Regions from separate parts of the Faecalicatena sp. genome, predicted to be linked through region 1. Evidence: predicted binding sites of a transcription regulator. Region 1 holds the regulator's gene; the other holds the start of a gene.

Region 1 (11,390 bases):
TGGATACGGTGCGTCCCAATGGGTCAGTCATCCCCGTCTGCCGTCCCATGGCATCATAGGAGAAGCCCCATGTATTTCCATTGCCGTCTGTATAGGATACCAGATTCGGTCCATCATAACCGTAGGAGTTCGCAACACCATTTCCATTGGTCTGTGATACCAGGCGGTGCAGTTCATCGTATGCAAAAGTGGTCACTGCTCCGTTCGGTGAGGTTACAGAAGTCACATTCCCTGCGCCGTCATACTGCATGGTGGTGACAGCACCGTCATAGTCTGTCACAGAAACCGGCAGATTCAGTTCGTTATAAGTATAAGAGCGTACTGCTCCGTCTTCCCTTGTCTCACTTAATACATTCCCATTGCCATCATAAGTATAAGATGCTGTACCTTTTGCCGTAGTCTGACTGGAAAGCTGATTGCCTTCATAGGTACTGCTCTTCGTACTGCCATCCGGGTATTCAATGGATGTGGTACGGTATTGATCGTCATAATGGTAAACTGTCACATTGCCTTCATTGTCGGTCGTTGTTGTCTGGCCATCCGCATAGGCGAAGGTAGACTGATTTCCATTTGCATCTGTCTGTGCAGTCACACGGTTTTCTTTGTCGTATTCATTGGTCACAACAGTATTGCCGTTCTCGTCCTTCCATGATGTCATACGGTTCTTCTTATCATATGCGTAAGTACGGCTGCTGCCGTTTGCATTGACAGCTTCTGTCAGATTATGATGCTTGTCATACTGATAAGTCAGTTTTGATCCGTCAGGAAGTGTGATTGCTGTAATGTATCCCTGTTTGTCCTGCTCGAAAGAAAATACTTTACCTGACGGAGTTGTTATATTTTTCAGGTTATACTCTTCATCATAGTCCAGAGTCGTCTTAAATCCTTTGATATCTGTACAATATCTCAGCATTCCATACTTATCGAAGGACCATACTGTCTTATCGGAGTCAGTCAGTTCATAACCGATATAATCATGGTCAGTGTTTTCATAGGATACTTCTTTCAGCTGATACTGATAGCCTTCCGGCGCCTGATAGGTTCCATCACCTTTTGGAGCCATGAAGAGATAACTGCCATCGCCTCTGGAAAAGATGATGCTGCCATCCTCAGCCTTGCTCAGAGCCTGCCCGTACTCAAAGGACCAGCCACGTCCGAACATGGAGTTCTGATCTGTTCCTTTAGAATTGTAACTGCGGCGGATAGAAAATTCCCCGTTCAGCTCAGGAAGTACGGCATCCTCCTGTTCCATGAAGAAGTTGCCCGTATTCAGATTGACCGGTTCAAACCCAAATTCACAATGCAGGCCGCGCCCCATAAGTGCTCCGTCAATCTTACGTTTGTCAATATCAGACAATGGTTCCGGACTGTAAGGCTCATTCGTCTTCGGATTGCGGATAAAGATCGTATTGTTTTCGATCACAAGCGTATCCTGTACATGGTTATCCTTCATAATATCAACAAGTGGTACGCCATAATACTTCGCGATCTTCGGGAATGTGTCAAACTGCTTCACTTTGTAGATAACAAAGCTGTCACTCTCCTTCTCGCCGCTGCTCTTGTCATCCTTCCTGGCAATCGCCTTGATCTTGTAGAGCTTATCTGTCTTTAACCCCGCATACAGCGCGCTCTGCCAGTTGGAATCTTTGCTCTTATACTTTGTGGCATTCGGAAACTGCGCCAGAAACTCTGTGTTATCCGGGTATTTATACTCTCCCTGGGCATCTGCTACGAGATGAATCTCTGCATCATCTTCATCTGGTGAAAGGTAATACTCTACAACTGACTTGCTCTTGGAAAGTCCGTCTGCAAATACCGCATCGAACTGCAGCTTGCCTTCCGGGCTTTTTTCGGTCATCGGCCGCAGCTGTATGGACAGATCTTCCAGCGGCATGTCACGCAGGAACGGGTCTTCTGCGGATGACCACTCCACCGTCAGCTTCGGACCGTACGGTGAATTCTTGTTATTCATAACTTCACACTGCATTGCAGCCTCAAGTCCGCTGGCCTCGTCAATTGCCTTTAAGACCATGCCGTGATTCGGATACGTTCCCTGTATCCAGTCATTGATCATGTCCTTGACATTATAATTGATATACTCATTTGCTACTGGTTTTGAATTCTGTACATCAATAAAGGTATGTTCTGCCGGCTGATGGATCCAGGTGATATCATCCGCCCATTCAGAATCTACACGGTACAATCCGAATTCTGCTGATCCATCGCCGAAGTTTGTCAGCTGGCTGACCGAAAAGGTAGCGCTGTCGATCTTGGAGTCCTTTGGAATCTCTGCAAAGTCATAGTTTACTCTGACATAAGTCCTGCAGATCATCAGCATGGCACCCTTTGTGATAAGGTTTCCAGATACAATTCCATCATCATATCCTACATACGGAAAACCATTATCTCCCACAATCGTATCCGGTGCGCCCTGTTCCACATCGATCAGGCTGAAATATTCTCTGGTCACATTAACTGTCGTCGGATCAATTCTGACCGGATACTGGCGTTCCTCGCTATTCAGCCACTCCTGGTCCGGTGTGACAACAAGATAGGTTCTCCCCTCTTCTGTCTGCAGGGAAAGTGTGATATTCATGGATATCGCTCCTGCGGCATCCATCATAATCGGTGCTTCCAAGACATAGATCGTCTCTTCGCGGCTGCCTTCTTCATACAGACATATGACTCCGTCCTCTTCCACTGCCTCTAAGCCATCTAATACCAGTTCATATTTATACTCCGGTATCTCTGCTTTCTTCTGTAGAACAATGTCTTCCTTGATATTATTATCGAGAATCGTATACTGGACATCAATTCCTTCCTGCACCTGATTGTAAAGAACTGCATTGTCCTTGATCACAGGATGACTGTAATCTCCGGATAAAGGTATGATCTCCAGACGCTTTCCTTCCTTCTCCAGAACGACTCCCGCCTGTTCTGTGATATTCTTAGGCAGGGTCACCTGATAGTCATTTGCCTGATTCACCACGGCTCCCTCAGCACTGCGGGTCTTTGGTTCCACCAGGTTATTGTCTACCTTTTTCAGTTCCCCGTCTGTATCTTCATAGACACCCATATAGCCGCCGAACTGAGTCAGATATTCTCCGTCCGCCTGCTTGTAAGTCTTAGATGTCTCATTGTAATCTATTAATTCACCCTCCGGTTCTTCTGGAATCGGATAATAGTCTTCCGGCTCTTTTAGTTCTACCGGTTCCTTCTTACCGTCCTCTTCTGTCTTCTTTTCATCAGCAGATTCATCCCTGGCATCTGGATTCTCCGTGCTGTCCTGCGCATCCGGCTTCGGTTCCTCTGCCTTAGGTTCCTCTGGCTGTGATTCTTCTGTCTTGGGTTTCTCTGGCTGTGGTTCCTCTGGCTGCGGTTCTTCTGCCTTTGGCTCTTCAGTCTGACCGGCAGGCTCGCCTGTTCCTGCTACATCCCCCTCATCAAGAACTTCCTGTACATCCGATATTGCCTCAGGCTGCTCCATTGTGACTTCTCTTGGGGCATTCTCAATCATATCTTTTGCATATACAAACACAGGGCCAGTCCCCTGCCCGGCTAAAATCACTGCCATAAATAAACTCACGGCTGTTCTAAAGATTCGCTTCTTTTTCATTCGTGTCCTCCCTCATGAATTGGTTAATAAATCCCGCGGCGTGGTTTTACTGGTAAACCTGGTGGTGCCAGTGCCTATCTTTTATTTTTCTTGCTTAATTTTTTTACCTTTTCTGGGATTTCAGGCTCATAGAGGCCAAATAGTGTAGGAAGTCCCCCTCCCCTCAAAGCCATTTCTTCAGATATCTTTGCCACTTTGCCCAATACGTTTTTCTTAGTCTCCTTTTTCATGTCTTCTTTCCTCCATTCCTTTTCCTACTGCCATTAAAGCAGTGATAGCAGTAATTGACAGAACAATCGTATATGTCCATATCTGGCCAATCCGACAGATTGCCATAGCCAGTATGATCCACACCATGCATCTGCTTACTGCCTTCTTCTTTGCATGCATTTTCTCTTCATCAGTTAATTTGTTCCGATGAAGAACCGGTGCATACTTCCGGATTACACATAGATTTATCAATAAAACCAGCAAAAATAATGCGGGATTTATTTCAAAATAATTCAAAAAACGTGAAAAACAGGCTATTATAATGAATATAATGCAGTACAGTGATCCACATCTGGTATAAGATGAGGCATGGAAACCACCAGCATATGGCCTCAGTGTTGCCAATACTAAAAAATACAAGATTCCTTGTCCAATGTCTCGAAAAAAGCTGGAAAGCATCAGCACCAATAAAAGATTAATCACTGTGGATATCAGCAATTCCAAACCGTATTCATAAATTTCTTTATCGTCCTCATTGATTATGTCTTCCTTTAAAAAAAGAACTGCTATTTTTCTTGCCCCGTAACGAATCATGCCTATTCACTCCTTTAAACGAAATCTTAACTTTTTATGGTTTATACGACAACCTTTTTGGTACAAAATGCCGTTAAAACGTCATATTTCGCATTGTTAGCATACAAATTGCACAAAAAAGAGATGGAGAGCTCTTCTCCATCTCTTTTCCAATCTTATTATAAAGGCAAAAATACATGTGCACAGAATTTAGAATCCTCTTCATAGTATTCTACTACCCCACCTAGCTCCTCTGCCAGCTCGATCACTGTTGTATGACCGACTCCATGCATCTCCTGATCTTCCTTGTCTGAATGTAATTGAGGGTTACTGTCCAGCACTGATCTGCTGATTCTATTTTTTATTGTAATATTAGATACCCCCTCTTCCCTCTTAAGTATGAAATCTATCTTTCTAATTTCCTGCTCCTTCATACTGGCCTCAATAGCATTATCCAGCAGATTAAAAAGAATAATTCCAATTTCTATTTTATTCCAAAGACTGATGTCACCTGAAATCGTGCATGCGATATCTATTTTATTCTCTTTACATTGATATATCTTTGTGTTAACTATGGAATCTATTAAGGGATTATTAGTATTCACAAACTCACAGTTCATTTCAAGGTATCTGCCAGTTATACTTTGTAAATATTTATCCAGTTCTTCATACTTCCCATCTGCTAAAAGCGTCTGCATGCTCATACAGTGATTCTTATAATCATGTATAAACTGACGAATCCGTGTATAGGATCGTTTGAATTCTTTAATTTGTTTCTCCTTTTCCTGTGTCTGCAGTTGTATCAGTTCAAATTTCAGCAGCTTATTATCCTGATCACTGATTTTGAATATGGAATATCCTATGTAAATGCTGATCAAAACCATACCTGCTGAAACAGCAATTAATATTGTATTGACTGTCAAATTGTACACACCTGAATTTATGACATAAAAGAGCAGTACTTCTATACTAATATTTAACATAATCAATATATTAGCGATCAGATAAAATTTCTTAGTAAGGTTGATGACATTTCGCTTGTAAAACAAACGTATCCTTCTCAGTGAATACCAAAGGATGATTTTAGTTAAAAACGCAGCCAACAGTAGATACCCATTTTCATTCTCTAAAAACAAATACACTGTCCTTTCACTGGCAAAAGCAAAAACTTGTATAACCAAAATATCTATCACTGCTATTACCATAAGTGGAAATAAACAAACTAAAAGCCGAACTTCCCACTTTTGTTCCAGAAGTAAGTAACTAAATGTAAAAAGAATCAGAAAGTATGTGAAAAGAACGATTACATGACTGTGCCTCGACATAACATTAAACTGCACTGCCAGATACAGAAGCACTACAAGCACACATGTCCATATTTTCCTGTAAGATACTCTCCTCTTCCATCCCAGAAACCTAATTAGAAACTCCACAATAATCAGAATCTCCAGCATACTTAGCATCTGTCCGATTAAATTCATGCCCCATTCCATCTCAATCTCTCCTGCTAATCGTAAACTGTTCTTTTACCAGCTTCTGCCTGTCTCTGCTTATAGGAAGCCTGATGCCAGAATACAGGACCATCTCATTCTTTTCTATGGAAAAACATTTATCAAGATTCACAATATAACCGGAATGTATCCTCAAAAAACCGCTGCCGGAAAGAGCGACCTCATACTCCTGCATCTTTCCTCTTATTGTCATAGGTTCTTTACTTATAAGATGAACAATAACATGATGCCTGTACTTTTCAAGATATTCTATTTCCTCTTTCTTTACATGATATGCAGCCCCCTTTTCCACAAACTCGATCATTTCCTCACGCCTAAGTTTTTCCTTCATATACTGCCGCAGAGCCTTGGGTATATCTTTCTCCATGTTTTTCTTCCTGATACACTGAAACGGACAAAAAGAAAGCGATTCTAGAATCAGATTATCATGGTTCGTAAGCAGTATGATATTTTTATTCTTACTTAACGGCTCTAACTCTTTCATTACATCCATTCCTGATTTTACCGGCATATCCATGTCAAGAAAGATTAACTCATTATCCCTTACCTCATACTGTTCAAGGAATTCTCCACCATTTGAGAATACCTCTATATAAGCCGTTATTTGTTGATTTGATAATTCCTCCTGGATCAACTTCTTAACCTGTTCTGCAATCACAGATTCGTCATCACAAATTGAAATATGCAGCATATTACCACCCCCATCATTCCTTTTTGTACAATGTGCATATTGTTCTTCTGACATCTATTATAATACCAATCCTCTCCATCAACCTCACTGTCAACAAACTGTGGCACGATTTTCCTTACTTCATATTTACTGGGACCTGTGCTATTTCAAAATAGGTCTGGTTTATCAGAAAGAGTTTCGCTTGTGGGCCCCGCGCCTGCGGCATCCGCACCGCGGCCTCTACAACTTACGCCGCAGCGCACATCCCCCGGAGTTTTTTATGATATAGGAAATTCCAAGGGATTTTCCTATATCATAAAAAAGCAACCCTGATACCCTCATCAGGATTGCTTCTTCCTTCTCTCCTACTCCAAAAACTTTTTAAGCTCCGACATAAATGTATTCACATCTTTAAACTCCCGGTACACAGAAGCAAATCTCACATATGCCACCGGATCGAGCATCATCAGCTTGTCCATCACGATCTGCCCGATCTCTCTGCTTGGGATCTCCTTCTCCTCCCGGTTAAAGATCTCCAGTTCAATGGCATCGATCGTCTTCTGGATCTCTGATGCCGGAACCGGGCGTTTGTAACAGGCGCTTAACACCCCGTGTTCTATTTTTGCCCGGTCATACTGTTCCCTGTTGTTATCTTTCTTGATCACGATCAGCGGGATAGTCTCTACCTTCTCGTAGGTAGTAAACCGCTTGCCGCATTCATCACAGGAGCGTCTTCTGCGTATGGAATTATTATCTTCCGCAGGTCTTGAATCGATTACCCTTGTATCTGGATTGCCGCAATAAGGACATTTCATAATATATTCCGCCTTTCTCCAAATTCTGCACTCATTATACACAATATCTTGTATAGTGTCTAGTTGATGTTCCACATTAATATAGAAGAAATTCTCACGTTTTTCGGTATTTTTCGGTATTTTGAAATACGAAATAAAATGAAATTCCAACTGCCCTCATCAGAACTTTTGCAGGAACTTATCCTCATGCATTTCTACTAATATGATGTCCGGCCCGATCTTCTTAATGCAGTGCCACGGTATCACAAATTCGCAGTCCGTCCCCAGGAAACCGCAGATTTTCCCCGGCCCGGGAATGATGATCGCCAGCACCTTTCCATCTTTAATATCAATATCTACATCCACAACACAGCCGAGCCTCTTGCAGTCACACACATTGATCACTTCTTTTTCCCGCAGCTCACATAATCTCATCACAACATCTCCCTGCTTTTGCCAAACGATAGAAAGCACGCTTGTGCGAACTTTCTATGGTCATGAATTAAAAGTCCGCACACAGTAACAGCTTCTCTTACTGTTACCATATGCGGACTCATCAAGATCTGTGCAGATTAGATCGCCATTACCTTTTCACTCTCAAATGCTTTTGCGATCACTCCGATTAAAACTGCCCCAAGCAGTAAGGTCACGCCTAATGCCATACCGTACTGCATCATGGTCACCTCCTGTGTCAGGATCCCCTGCAGTGTGATCGAGGTGTTATAGATCGGTATCGCATACGTCCAGTCCTGCGGCGCCTTCGTTGTAAACATCGTCGTAATCCCCAGCACTAATACCAGCATGTAGACCGGCATGATATAGGAGCTTGCTTCCTTTACCGTCTTAGCGAACACAGACACCAGTACGATCAAAGCAGAGTATAAGAATGCGATCGAGATCAGCAGGAAAGCGAGCATCGCGATCTGCCCCGGATTCAGTGTCAGGTTCAGTCCCGTATCACCGGCTCCCATTCCGCCCATCATCTGCGGCATAAACGCAACCATGGCCGCCACATAGACAACAGAGGATATACCAGAGATGATCATCAATGCAAATACCTTTCCTAATACGATGGAGCTTCTCTTGATTGGAGACACAAGCAGGCTTGCCATTGTTCCGCGCTCTTTCTCTCCTGCCACCATATCCGTTCCGATCCCCATTGCCCCTGCAAACAGAAGAATCGTTACAAAGTAAGGAAGCATCATACCCAGCACCTTGCCGCCTGCTTTTTCCTCATCCTGGATCACCATATCCGGATTGTCGGAATTCACTGTAAATACTGTCAGACCATCCATATCATCTACGCGCTGTGACAGAAGCAGTTCACGGTAAGATTCAAGAACTCCGGTGGAGATCGCATTATAAGCAGCCCGTGAATAATCCTCGGAAGGATTGTAATAGGTCTTGATCTGAGGTACCAGATCCCCTGCATTGTAATTCGTCACCGCATCCTGGAAGCCTTCCGGGAACTCGATCAGCAGGTCTGCCTCGCCATTTCTGATCATCGTCTCTGTCTTCGCACGGTCACTCACTGCAGATACTTTACAGTCCTGACCTGCCTCTTTTAAGAAATCCTCGAATCCCTCCGGTGCATTCTGAATATATACGATGGAGCTGTGCTCCTCCACATCCTTCTGGGCATTCATACTTAAGTTACTGACCAGTGTCATAATACCTACCATAACCAGCACTGGAAGAAGGAATACCGATAGGATCATCTTCGTATCTTTAAATACTCTTGCGAGTTCTTTTCCGCAAATCTGTTTGATTCCGCTCATCTTAGTTCCCTCCCTTTATACTTCTGTAAAATTCAAAGAAAGCATCTTCCAGGTCTTCTGCATCTGTCTCATGCAGAAGCTCCTCCAGATTTCCCTCTGCGACCTTACAGCCATCAATAATGATACCGATCCTGTCGCAGATCTTCTCTGCCTCTGACATTACGTGGGTGGAGATGATTACCAGCTTCCCTTCATCCCTCAGCTTCTTCAAATAATCGGTCACACTTCTGGCCGTAATAACATCCAGTCCGTTAGTCGGCTCATCAAAGATCACAATGTCAGGATCATGGACAAGGCAGACTGCGATTGCCGCCTTCTGTGCCATACCTGTTGAAAGCTCCTTGATCTTCTTATGTGAAAAATCCTGGATCCCAAAGTATGTAAATAACTCCTTCTTCCTGGCCTTCAGCTGATCCTCCGGTATCTGATGCAGCCTGCCAAAAAAATCGAACATATAGTCTACTGAAAACTGCGGATCCAGCTTGATATCCCCTGTGAGGAAGCCGATCTTCTCCCTGACCTTCTCCGGCTCCTTTTGTACCTCGTGCCCCCCCACAAAGATCTCACCCTTCGTCGGCCTGATGATCGTAGAGATACAGCGCAGTGTGGTCGTCTTTCCTGCTCCATTCGGTCCCAGAAGCCCGTAGATCTCACCAGGCTTTGCACACAGGCTTAAATCATTGACAGCAGTCTTGATCGGATTTGTAGTCTTCGATTCCTTCATCTGCTTCTTGTTTAATTTATAGATCTTGGTAAGATTCCTGATTTCAATCATAATCTCCCTCCTCCTCTTTGTACTATTGTGTTAGTACAAATATAAATCTTTGTTACTCATTTGTCAAGGATAATCTTTTTCCAATTTTAAACTCTGATTTTACCCTGTTTTTATTTTCTTAAATAGGTTACAATAAAAACCAGCAGGAGGATTTATATTATGAAAGAAACGATATTATTATTTCATGCACCAGAAAAAGAAACACTATTAAAGATCGAGATGGCACTTTTCCCACTCCACATTCGGCTTAAGAAGGTAGCTTTAGAAGACTACAGCCAGCCGCTGGGCGTACTGGCAGGTATTAAGGATGCGGTTCCCGCGAAAGAAGCCTGGACCGGTGAGGACCTGCCGGACACGATGTTTGTCTTTGCCTTTTTCGATGACAACAGACTGAATATGGCACTAGCTGCCTTAAGAAAAAGCGGTGCCGGTCCCTTCCCATACAAAGCCGTCCTCACACCGACCAACCAGTTCTGGACAGCTCAGGAATGTTTTGCAGAGATCAGGCAGGAACACGAAGCAATGAGTGCCCCCAAATAAAGGCTCGTACTGCCTGCTGCTTATGCTCATGGCGCGTGTATCCCCCGGAGGAATTTCCTATATCATAAAAAACAGGAAATACTGCTTTCCCGGCAGTATTTCCTGTTTTTCATATATGCTTCAGTTAAACCTATATATTTAAGCTTCTCTTCTTGCTTTCAGTTCTGAAACGTTAGCTTCTACTCTCTTCTTATTCAGTGGATAGATGAAGATCAGGCAGAGCCCTACGCCAATATAAAGGATTCCAGGAACCAGTGTTCCAATGTTGTAGATTCCGTCTGCAACTGCCTGTGACTGTACCTGTACGCTGGAGTCATATCCAACTAAGCCAAGTGCAAATCCGCCAAGTCCGCCTGCAAGCGCCTGTCCGATCTTTCTTGCAAAGCTGTATACCGCATAAATTGTACCATCTTCTCTTTGGTGTGTCTTCACTTCCTGGTCATCAATTACGTCTGTGATGAATGCCCAGATGATTAGGTTGAAAATACCAAATCCAAAGTATCCGACAATATTAATTCCGATAAAGACTGCAACAGAGCTTGTATGGAGGAAAAACAATACAAGACATGCGATTCCGCCGAGGATACAGCCCACTGCTCCAACCTCTTTCTTACCGAACTTTCTTGTGATCGGCACTGCAAACGGGGCCAGGAACAGCATAGGCACGATTCCTGCCAGTCCCATGATGGATAAAGCGTTTTTGTTTTTAAAATAGTCAACAAACACATACTGGTTTACAGACTGTGCCAGCAGGGATGCCAAAAGCAGTAAGATCGCAGCCGCGATGATTCCCAGAAGGGCACGGTTTGTCACTAATGTCTTAATGGTCTGTCCAAAGCTCACCTGCGGTGCGTTCTGGTCTGGCTCTGTCTTCACGCGCTCTGTTGTGAGGAAGTAGCACAGAAGATAGCATCCTACTGCTA
Region 2 (11,390 bases), on a different contig from region 1:
CGGGAAAAACACTGGCTTGGCTGGAAGAGCAGTTCGGAAAAAAGGTGAAGATCGTACGCACTATGCCGAATACACCGGCTATGGTAGGCGAGGGTATGACAGCGGCTTGTGCCAATGAATATGTGACAGAAGAGGAGCGAAACTATGCAGTCAGCATTTTAAGTGCGTTCGGTAAGGTCGAGGTGATTCCGGAGCGACTGATGGATGTCGTTGTTTCTACAAGCGGAAGCTCCCCGGCATATGTATTCATGTTCATTGAAGCAATGGCTGACGCAGCAGTTGCCGATGGAATGCCGAGAGCCCAGGCTTATAAATTTGCTGCACAGGCAGTTTACGGAAGTGCGAAGATGGTTCTTGAGACAGGAAAACATCCAGGAGAATTAAAAGATATGGTATGCTCTCCGGCAGGAACTACGATCGAGGCGGTACGTGTATTGGAGAAGAATGGTTTTAGAAGCGCTGTGATTGAAGCGATGAAAGCCTGCGCTGAGATTTCTAAGAATATGTAATTTAACCTCATATCATTATGAATATCAGGCCGGTTCCTGCTGATGCGGGGCCGGTCTTTTGTGATTTCGTAAAGCAGTGACTACAGGGAATTATTTCAAAGGGGTCTGACCCCTTTGAAATCCTTTGCACGTTCTGTTTTTTATGGTAGAATAGTAAATAAGAAATTTACGAAAAGAAGGTTAGTGATTATGGAGACGGAAAATAAGGGTGTGAAAGCAAGGATCGTATCGGCGGCATGGCAGTTATTCCATGATAAAGGCTATGATCACACAACAGTGGATGATATCATAGAATTATCGGGAACTTCCAAAGGTTCTTTTTATTATTATTTTAACACTAAGGATGAACTGCTGAGTACGCTGTCCACGGTTCTGGATGATTATTATGAGGAATTATATGCAGGAATGGATCAGGAAATGGATAATTATGAGAAGCTTTTGTATCTCAACTATAAAGTCCATTCCATGATCGAGGAGAAGATCAGTATCGATCTGCTGGCGTCTCTGTATTCTACGCAGCTGATCGCAAAGGGACAGAGACACCTTTTGGATCAGAACAGGGTATATTACAGGCTGATCTCCAGAGTGGTGGAGGATGGACAGAAGAAGGGGCAGATCCGCCAGGACAAGTCGATCAGTGAGATCACCAAATATTATTCCCTGTGTGAGCGTGCGCTGGTCTCAGACTGGTGTCTGAGCAAAGGAGATTATTCGCTGGGAGAGTACAGCAGAGAATATATGCCCGTTATGATGGAACATTTTAAAGCTTAGAGTATCATTTCTTAAAATGAAAATAAAAAGGCCATACCAGGAGGTTTCGGATGAATATTCAAGGATTACAAAAACTGACGCTTTTAGATTATCCGGACAAGGTAGCATGCACGGTTTTTACCGCAGGCTGTAATTTCCGGTGTCCATTCTGCCACAATGCGTCACTTGTTACGCATGTGAATCCCGGTAATGATATTCCTGTGGAGGACATCCTGGCATTTTTAAGGAAGCGCCGTGGAGTTCTGGATGGAGTCTGTGTCACAGGAGGAGAACCACTTCTGCAGCCGGATATCATGGATTTCATTAAACAGGTGAAGGAATTGGGGTATTCTGTGAAGCTTGACACGAATGGAAGCATTATAACCAGACTGCGACAGTTAGTGGAACAAGAGCTTGTGGATTATGTGGCGATGGATATTAAGAATGCCCCGAATAAATATGGGGAAACGATCGGTATTGAAGGGTATAACCTGGAAAATATTCTTCAAAGTGTAGACTATCTCAAGTCTGGAGCAGTCCCATATGAGTTTCGGACGACAGTTGTCAGAGAATTTCATAAGAGGGAAGACTTTGCTGCGATCGGGCGCTGGCTCAAGGGAGCCGAGAGGTATTATCTACAAGGCTTTGTTGACTCAGGGGATCTGATCCGGGATGGTCTGAGGGCATACAATAAGGATATTATGGAGCAGGCATTGGAGATCGTGAAAAGGAACGTACCGAATGCAAAGCTGCGCGGTGTAGAATAATAGGTCGGGAAAGTTTCTATAGAAAGAATATTCTGATAATACAATAAATTTATAAACAACAATATGTAGTTGTAAACTCAAAAGTTGACACTATATATTGTTGTTCTTTTGTTGACAAGATACCAGGGCAGTGATAGAATACTCTTAGATGCCCAACTGGAATGGTTGGGCAAAAATTATCTGGCATCGTTTAAAGAAAGGGGCGACCGTACAATATGTATCAGGTTACAAAAAGAGATGGAACAATAGCGGACTTCAATCTGTCCAAGATCAGCGAGGCGATCAGGAAAGCATTTGAAGCCCAGGAGAGGGAGTACAACCAGGACATTATTGATCTGCTTGCATTAAAGGTAACGGCAGATTTTGAACCAAAAGTAAAAGAAAGTCTTGTATCCGTGGAGGATATCCAGGACAGTGTCGAATCTGTATTGATAAAGACAGGATATGCAGATGTCGCAAAGGGTTATATCTTATACAGAAAGCAGAGAGAGAAGATCCGTAATCTGAATTCTACTCTGCTTGACTATAAAGAGATCGTGGACAGTTATGTCAAGATCACAGACTGGAGGGTAAAGGAAAACTCTACGGTGACTTACTCTGTGGGCGGACTGATCTTAAGCAACTCCGGAGCTATCACTGCGAACTACTGGCTGTCGGAGATCTACGATGATGAGATCGGAAAGGCACACAAGAATGCCGATATTCACATCCATGACTTGTCCATGCTGACCGGTTACTGTGCAGGCTGGTCCTTAAAGCAGCTGATCCAGGAGGGGCTGGGAGGAATTCCGGGAAGGATTACATCTTCTCCTGCAAAGCACTTAAGCGTTTTGTGCAACCAGATGGTGAACTTCCTGGGGATCATGCAGAATGAGTGGGCCGGTGCACAGGCATTTTCTTCTTTTGATACCTACCTTGCACCATTTGTCAAGGCAGATCATTTGACGTATCCGGAAGTGAAAAAATGTGTGGAATCCTTTATCTATGGCGTGAATATTCCGTCCCGCTGGGGAACACAGGCACCGTTCTCCAATATCACATTAGACTGGACAGTGCCCAATGACCTTGCTAATCTTCCGGCGATCGTAGGCGGAGTGGAGCAGGACTTTACATATGGTGACTGTAAGGCAGAGATGGATATGATCAATAAAGCCTTTATAGAGACTATGATCGAGGGAGATGCTGACGGACGCGGATTCCAGTATCCAATACCGACCTACTCCATTACAAAAGATTTTGACTGGTCTGATACAGAGAATAACCGCCTTTTATTTGAAATGACGGCTAAGTACGGAACCCCGTATTTTTCAAATTATATCAATAGTGACATGGAGCCGAGTGATGTCAGAAGCATGTGCTGCCGTCTGCGTCTGGATCTCCGTGAGCTTCGTAAGAAATCCGGCGGTTTCTTCGGAAGCGGTGAGAGTACAGGCTCTGTGGGAGTGGTTACGATCAATATGCCAAGGATCGCCTATCTGGCTGAGAATGAAGCGGAATTCTATAAGAGACTGGACAAGATGATGGATATTGCTGCAAGCTCCCTTCATACAAAGAGAGTGGTCATCTCCAAGCTGATGGAGGAGGGACTCTATCCATATACAAAGAGATACCTTGGTTCCTTTGATAACCATTTTTCAACGATCGGTCTGATCGGTATGAATGAAGCAGGACTGAATGCAAAATGGATCAGAAAAGATATGACTTCTAAGGAAACACAGGAGTTTACAAAAGCAGTACTAAACCATATGAGAGACAGACTTTCCGACTATCAGGAGATGTACGGTGATCTATATAATCTGGAGGCAACACCTGCTGAGTCTACGACATATCGTCTGGCAAAGCATGACGTGGCGCAGTTCCCGGATATCATCACAGCGGCAGAGGGCGATGGGACACCATATTATACGAACAGTTCTCATCTGCCTGTTGGATATACAGAGGATGTATTCGAGGCTCTGGATATTCAGGATGAATTACAGACATTGTATACGTCAGGAACTGTATTCCATACCTTCTTAGGAGAAAAGCTTCCGAACTGGAAGGCAGCGGCTTCTCTTGTTAAGAAGATCGCAGAAAATTACAAGCTGCCGTACTATACGATGTCACCGACGTATTCTATCTGCAAGAACCATGGGTATATTACCGGGGAACATTTCAAGTGTCCGCATTGTGGAGAGGAGACAGAGGTATACAGCCGTATCACAGGTTATTACCGTCCGGTAAAGAACTGGAATGATGGAAAGGCGCAGGAATTCAAGGACCGCAAGGTTTACGATATTTCAAATTCCCACCTGAATGTCAGAACACAGGAAGCGAAAAAGGCAGAGAGTGAACTGCATGCTTCTCAGGGAGAGACAAAGACTCTTCTGTTTACGACAAAGAAGTGCCCGAACTGTAAAATTGCGACCAACTATCTGGAGGATGCCAACATTTCCTATGAAGTAGTAGATGCCGAGGAAAATAAGGACCTTGTGAAGAAATACGGAGTCATGCAGGCCCCGACATTGATCGTGATCGACAGCGAGGGTGTACAGAAGATGGCAAATGCTTCTAATATCAAGGCTTATATAGACGAGCAGTAGAAAACATGTATACCAAAAGGGTATGACAGAACAATATGCCGAGGGCGCAGACAGATGATTGTCTGCGCCCTCGGTATGTTATAGAAAAGCTTTAATCCATAAAGAATTTGGAACCCATCCATCCTTTGATATGGCGGAGCATTGTCTCATCCGGCTCGATCAGAATGCAGGTATTCTTCTGATCCAAAGAGATCATGATGGCATAAGCCTTCGCATTCGCATCCCCGGAAGAAAAATCAAGAGTCTTTCCAGGATGGCTGGAATTCAGTCTCGGTGATCCTTTCGGAGCAATGATCTCGGCCTGCTGGATGTCAAAAGTAAGTAATTTCTTTCTTTTGGACTTATTGTAGATCACATCCACCTGCATGTCATGATTCAGTAAGGTATACTCATATTCTACATTCAATTTCGGAAATACGAAGTAATATGCCAGAAAAGCAAGCACGACTGTGATCAATATTCCCAAAAAGCCAAGCAGAGGAAACGTGAAAAGCAGAATCACTGCAAGCAGAGCGATCGTTGCGATCCGGATCACTGTATCAGTTGGGCGGGATTTGCGGGCTACCAGTTGTTCGTAAAAAGCGTCATTCATATCAGGAGTTCCTTTCTGTCTGTAAATAATTGATTACCATAGTAGCTATTTTAAAAGTCATAGCATCCTCAAACTTCCGAATATCCAGGCCGGTTCGTTTCTCGATCTGTTCCAGACGGTAGATCAGCGTATTCCTATGCATATGCAGCTGGCGGGACGTCTCGGCGATATTCAGGTTGTTCTGGAAGAACTTGTTGATCGTGGCAGTTGTCTCCTCATCGAAGGTCCTGGGGACCTCACCGCCAAAGATTTCCTTTAAAAAGTTCTCACAGATCGAAACCGGAAGCTGATAGATCAGTCTGCCGATGCCGAGCTGGTTATAGGGAAAGATGGTCTGTTCAGAATAGAACAGCTTTCCTACCTTTAGTGCAAGGCTTGTCTCTTTGTATGCGTTAGCCAGCTCCATAAGTGTATCAACAGTGCCGCTGTATGCAGTCTGGACAGAGGTAAGAGCCTCCATATTCAAGGTATCCACGATCATATGGGCAAGCCGTCCGATATCCTCAGCTGTCTCCGTTGTCTTTAAAGGCCGGAGTATCACAAGGCTGCGTTCCCCCATGCTGACCAGGTATGTCTTGGATTGGGAAGGGAATAGGTTCTTTAAGACTTCCATGATCGTTTCATCAACCGGACCCTTTGTCTCCACCAAAAAAAGCGCCCGGGGAGCCTCAGCATCGATATGCAGGCGGGCCGCACGTTCAAAAACGTCATAAGAGGGGATCCCGTCTGTCATGAGTGTCTGGAGAAAATGATTTTTATTATATTTCTCCTTATACGCAAGAGAAAGACAATGGATCTGTGTGAGTGCAAGCTCTACTTCCTCCGGAGTCCTGGCCTTTACATCTAAAGCGATGCCTGTTATTCTTTTTAGTTCTGCTAATGCCTTGTCAAGTTCCTGTGCAGATGCCATATGTGTCTCCTATGTTTGTATAATTATGGTATATCAGATAGAATCAAAGAGGCCGCACTTCAATAGCACAGCCCCTCTCAATTCCATATTCTTATTCTAGAACATTAGTTTACAATCGTCAACTCTGTTTCTTTGTCAAATACGTGGATCTTCTCCATATCCAGAGCAAATACTGCAGCATCGCCGTTTCTAAGTGTTGTACGAGGATTAACACGTGCAGTCATCTGTGTGCCTTCTACATCAAAGTACAAGAATACTTCTGCACCAAGCAGCTCATATACCTTAATTGTAGACTTGATCACGCTGTCAGGTGAGTTAGCGATAAATGTCTCTGAATCATGTACATCCTCAGGACGGATACCAAGAACAACTGTCTTTCCGTCATAACCGCCCTCGATCAGAGGTTTCTTCTTGGATGCAGGAACTTTCAGGACATGCTCTCCAACTGTAAGAGTTACATTGTCTCCGTTCACTTTCACAACAGCATCCATAAAGTTCATCTGAGGTGAACCAATGAATCCGGCAACGAACAGGTTGCAAGGTGTATTGTACAGGTTCTGAGGTGTATCTACCTGCTGAACGATACCGTCCTTCATAACAACGATTCTTGTTCCCAGTGTCATAGCCTCTGTCTGGTCATGTGTTACATAGATGATTGTTGCGCCCAGATTTTCATGAAGCTTGGAGATCTCGATACGCATCTGAACTCTCAGCTTTGCATCCAGGTTGGAAAGAGGCTCATCCATAAGGAATACCTTAGGATTACGAACGATAGCACGTCCCATAGCAACACGCTGTCTCTGTCCACCAGATAAAGCCTTTGGCTTACGGTCTAATAATTTCTCAAGGTCCAGGATTCTTGCAGCCTCACGAACCTTTTTGTCGATCTCATCTTTTGGAACTTTACGGAGCTTTAATCCAAAAGCCATGTTGTCATATACAGTCATATGAGGATACAGAGCGTAGTTCTGGAATACCATCGCGATATCACGGTCCTTAGGCTCTACATCATTCATAACCTTTCCGTCGATCTCCAATGTACCGCCGGAAATATCTTCCAAACCAGCGATCATACGAAGTGTTGTAGACTTACCGCATCCAGATGGTCCTACAAAGATGATAAATTCTTTGTCATCGATATCCAGATTGAAATCTTTAACTGCGTGAAATCCGTTAGGATATATTTTCTGAATTCCTTTTAATGATAAACTTGCCATTTTAATAGCCTCCTTGAAAATAGGGTTTCGTTGTTTTCTGTGATTAGTATAGTAAAAAAAGGAGACAAGGACAATATCACGAGTGACCAAAAAAAAGAAAAAAAAGTGTACATTTCAACCAGATTGCTATATTCATTTTGATATTTGGAAGATGAGGAGGAGTGTGATATACTAATACAGCAAACTTAGGGTGTAAAATAGATTAGAATCATAAAGGAGACAGAGATGGAGAACCAAAAGAAGAGTCTGTTGTCAATACATTTAGCAGTCCTGCTGTTCGGGCTGGCTGGCCTGTTTGCCAAGTGGGTACAGCTGCCGGCTGTAATCATCGTGCTTGGACGTGTTATTTTTTCGTCTTTGTCATTGTTTATCCTGTTAAAGGTAAAAAAGGGGAGTATCCGTCTGGAAAGCCGGAAGGACTATGTATTGATGGTTACGGCGGGAATTGTTCTGGCAGTACATTGGACGACATTCATGCAGTCGATCCAGACCTCTACGGTAGCGATCGGGACACTGACTTTTTCCACCTTCCCTTTATTTGTTACGTTTTTGGAGCCTGTTTTGTTTCATGAGAAACTGAGAGCATCCAGTGTGGTCTCTGCGTTCATCATGCTTCTGGGAGTCCTATGCATCGTGCCGGAATTTGAACTTGGCAACGCCATGACGCAGGGAGTGGTGTGGGGAATGATCTGCAGCTTTACATATGCGGTCCTGTCCCTATTAAACCGTCTTTTTATGGAAAAATACACCAGCAGCGTGACGGCATTCTATGAGCAGGCAACAGCCAGTTTTGTGCTGCTTCCGACACTATTTGTACTTAAGCCTTCTGTCACTGTAAGAGATATTGTGGTCCTGATCTTACTGGGGGTTGTTTTTACAGCAGTTGCACATACTATGTATATAGAAGGATTAAGACATGTGAAAGTGCAGACGGCAGGTATCATTTCCGGGCTGGAATCCGTATATGGGATCATTGCGGCATTTCTGTTCTTAGGTGAAAAGCCCGGGATTAAGGAGCTGATAGGCGGAGCAGTGATCTTAGGTGTTGTATTCTATTCTACAAGGTTATCCTCGAAAGAAGATATCTCAAACGAGGCGGCATAAATTTAGTTCAGGAGGCAGACATGAAAAAGATTTTGGATTATTTTACAATAGATGGTGAGATTGGAGGGAACCAGGACTGGTTCCGTAATATCGTCATGCATGTAGGAGGATGCGCGGCAGCAACAGCATGTGACAGTTGTATCTATTTTGCACTGCATCAGGGACAGAGGCATCTGTATCCATTTGATGTGCAGAACCTTGAGAAGGAAGATTATATTCAGTTTTCCATGAAGATGAAGCCTTATATCAAACCGAGGGCAGGCGGTGTGAAAAAACTGAGCATGTTCATAGATGGTTTTTCTAACTATTTAAAAGACGTGGGGGACACCCGGCTTGAAATGGAAGAATTTGCAGGAGAGCATACACATCAAGAGGCGGCGGCTCTGATCAAAGAGCAGATTGACGCCGGCTTCCCGGTGCCGTATCTCATGCTGCGTCACACAGACCCAGAGTATAAAGACTTTGTGTGGCATTGGTTTTTGTGCTATGGCTATGAGGAAACAGAGTCGGATCTCTTGATCACCGTGGCTACTTACGGGGAGGCTTCGACCTTTTCATTAAAGGACCTCTGGAATACAGGATACGAAGAAAAGGGTGGATTGATCAGGTATTTAAGAAAATAATTCCAAAGTTTTCATAGAATGGGCACAATTTTCTTTTACAATGTTAGTGTTCAAAGGTTGGAATGGGACCACATTTGCAGCGAAAGGAAATATGATATGATAAGAAAACCGAAGGAAGCGCATGGAAAGAAGGCAAAATGGATTGCCCTGCTCGTCCTGGCATTTACTGGAGTCAGTATTTTTGGCGGGACTACGGCTATCTCCGCTATGGAGGCCGCGGCAGGCAGAATATTGGGGACACCCGATGAGGAGCAGACTGAGGCACTGACAGAAGAAGAACAAAAGCAGCTCAAGGAGATAGAGCAGGTTTATGATACCGCTGAGCAGGCAGAGACAGAGAAACAGATTGAAGCCAAAAAGAAGGAAAATGAATACACAATGGACCATATGCTGATCCAGTATAATCCATTTGGCACGAACACGCAGTCAGCATATGTATACTTTAAGACGGAGAATCCGGCGAAGATCACCTATACGGTGAGTGTTTCGGATAAGGAGATCAAAGACTTTACACGCAAGGTACCGCAGGAGAAGGAATATCAGACAGAGCACGAATTTCAGGTGCTGGGTCTGATCCCTGACATGGAAAATAAAGTCACATTTACGATCACAGAGGAGAATGGAAGAGTCACAAAGCGTTCCTATGCTTATAATATGGGCAGCCTGTTAGGGAATGAGGAGGTCAAGCTTGAAACGAACATCAAGGAAGAGGCAGCGGACCAGCTTTCAGACGGATTGTACGTGGTGCTAGGCAATGATGATTCCCATCTGGATTTTATGTATTATTATGACAATGACGGAATCCTGCGCGGGGAAGTCCCTCTGCTTGGTTACCGGAGCCACAGGATCTTATTTGACGAGCATACCATGTATTATAGTATTTCCGAGTCGAGGATTGCAGCAGTGAACCGTCTGGGACAGGTCGTGGCGGTCTATGATCTGGGAGATTACAGTCTGCACCATGATTATGTGTTCGATGATGAAGGCAATATCCTGATCCTGGCTACAGATGGCAGACAGGACAGTGTGGAGGATGTGGTAGTGAAGCTGGATGTTCAGACCGGGCAGATCACGGAAGTTTTGGATCTGGGAGATCTTCTGGGCAGTTACAAGGCTTCCTGTGTGAAAAATGCGGATGGCGATCTGGACTGGATGCATATCAACACGATCCAATGGCTGGGGAATGGACAGATACTATTGAGCTCCAGGGAGACATCGACGATCTTTAAGGTCAGCGGCCTGTATCAGTCACCTCAGATCGAGTATATGATCGGAGCGGACAAGTTCTGGTCCGGGACCGGATATGAGAACCTGTTGTTTACAAAGAGTGGGGACTTTACGATCCAGGGCGGACAGCATTCTGTTACATATGTCAAAGACAATACCCTGAAAGACGGGCAGTATTATCTGTATCTGTATAACAATAATATCGGTTATAGCGAGTCAAGGCCGGATTTTGACTGGAACAGTGTGGGGCTGACGAATACGGGGGCAAAGGATGGCAGTACTTCATACTATTATAAATATCTGGTCGATGAGAACAGCAGGACCTTCCAGCTTGCAGAATCCTTTAAAGTGCCTTATTCCGGCTATGTAGGCAGTGTACAGGAAGTGGATGGTAAGATTGTTACAAACTCCGGGTTTGCAGGGGAGTTTAGAGAGTATGACGAGAAGCATCATCTTCTGGCAAGCTATAAGATGGGGGTGGAAAAATTCATATATAGGGTGTATAAGTATGAATTTTAATACATAAAAGAAAAGAACCGCCGCAGAGGAAACGAATGAGAATCTGATATGCTCCCTTCTGCGGCGGTTTTTATGTGCTATTTGTTTACAATGTAAGGACAGTCCCTGCCCTCCAGAACATCGATCAGGTTCTGAACAGAGGCCTGTGCCATATTCTTCGTTGCTTCCTGGGTATGTGCACCCGTGTGAGGGGTCACCACAACATTCGGAAACTCAAAGAGTGCACAGTTATGGGGCGGCTCTACCTCGAAGGCATCCAGTCCAAGTCCGCCAAGACGCCCTTCTTTTAACGCTTCGTAAGCTGCAGCTTCATCAATAATGCCCCCTCTTGAGGTATTGACAAGAATTGCACTCGGTTTCATTTTGGAAAAGGCTTCTTTCCCGATCAAATGCTTTGTGGAATCCATGAGAGGAAGATGAAGGCTGATCACGTCTGACTTTTCCAGCAGCTCATCAAAGCTGCATACCAAAATATTATGCTCTTTGCAATACTGCTCATTTATAAAAGGATCGTATGCCGCCACATTCATTTCAAATCCTTTCGCACAGCGGGCAACGACCTTTCCAATCGCTCCAAGTCCCATGATACC

The links. The regulator NrdR, encoded in region 1, represses ribonucleotide reductase genes. The targets are predictions, from matches to a motif close to CACAANATNTTGTG.
Region 2: a site for NrdR is predicted at 2,115-2,128, ahead of AC4OGX_RS18045 (ribonucleoside triphosphate reductase). Genes of this name have one in related genera too.

The regions. Positions count from the first base shown of each region.
Region 1 covers NZ_JBZUUL010000039.1:5,589-16,978, forward strand. Annotated here, with positions in the region: partial or broken gene AC4OGX_RS18385 (DNRLRE domain-containing protein) at 1-3,616, opposite strand, end outside; gene AC4OGX_RS18390 (AgrD family cyclic lactone autoinducer peptide) at 3,691-3,846, opposite strand; gene AC4OGX_RS18395 (accessory gene regulator B family protein) at 3,830-4,420, opposite strand; gene AC4OGX_RS18400 (sensor histidine kinase) at 4,579-5,604, opposite strand; gene AC4OGX_RS18405 (LytR/AlgR family response regulator transcription factor) at 5,894-6,655, opposite strand; gene nrdR (transcriptional regulator NrdR) at 6,946-7,395, opposite strand; gene AC4OGX_RS18415 (YlmC/YmxH family sporulation protein) at 7,555-7,809, opposite strand; gene AC4OGX_RS18420 (ABC transporter permease) at 7,947-9,152, opposite strand; gene AC4OGX_RS18425 (ABC transporter ATP-binding protein) at 9,154-9,927, opposite strand; gene AC4OGX_RS18430 (DUF3783 domain-containing protein) at 10,087-10,467, shown strand; gene AC4OGX_RS18435 (MFS transporter) at 10,606-11,390, opposite strand, start outside.
Region 2 covers NZ_JBZUUL010000038.1:125,168-136,557, forward strand. Annotated here, with positions in the region: gene proC (pyrroline-5-carboxylate reductase) at 1-509, shown strand, start outside; gene AC4OGX_RS18035 (TetR/AcrR family transcriptional regulator) at 699-1,280, shown strand; gene AC4OGX_RS18040 (anaerobic ribonucleoside-triphosphate reductase activating protein) at 1,331-2,026, shown strand; gene AC4OGX_RS18045 (ribonucleoside triphosphate reductase) at 2,242-4,608, shown strand; gene AC4OGX_RS18050 (DUF6106 family protein) at 4,700-5,200, opposite strand; gene AC4OGX_RS18055 (PucR family transcriptional regulator) at 5,202-6,110, opposite strand; gene AC4OGX_RS18060 (ABC transporter ATP-binding protein) at 6,215-7,327, opposite strand; gene AC4OGX_RS18065 (DMT family transporter) at 7,553-8,431, shown strand; gene AC4OGX_RS18070 (hypothetical protein) at 8,452-9,054, shown strand; gene AC4OGX_RS18075 (aryl-sulfate sulfotransferase) at 9,151-10,800, shown strand; gene AC4OGX_RS18080 (phosphoglycerate dehydrogenase) at 10,878-11,390, opposite strand, start outside.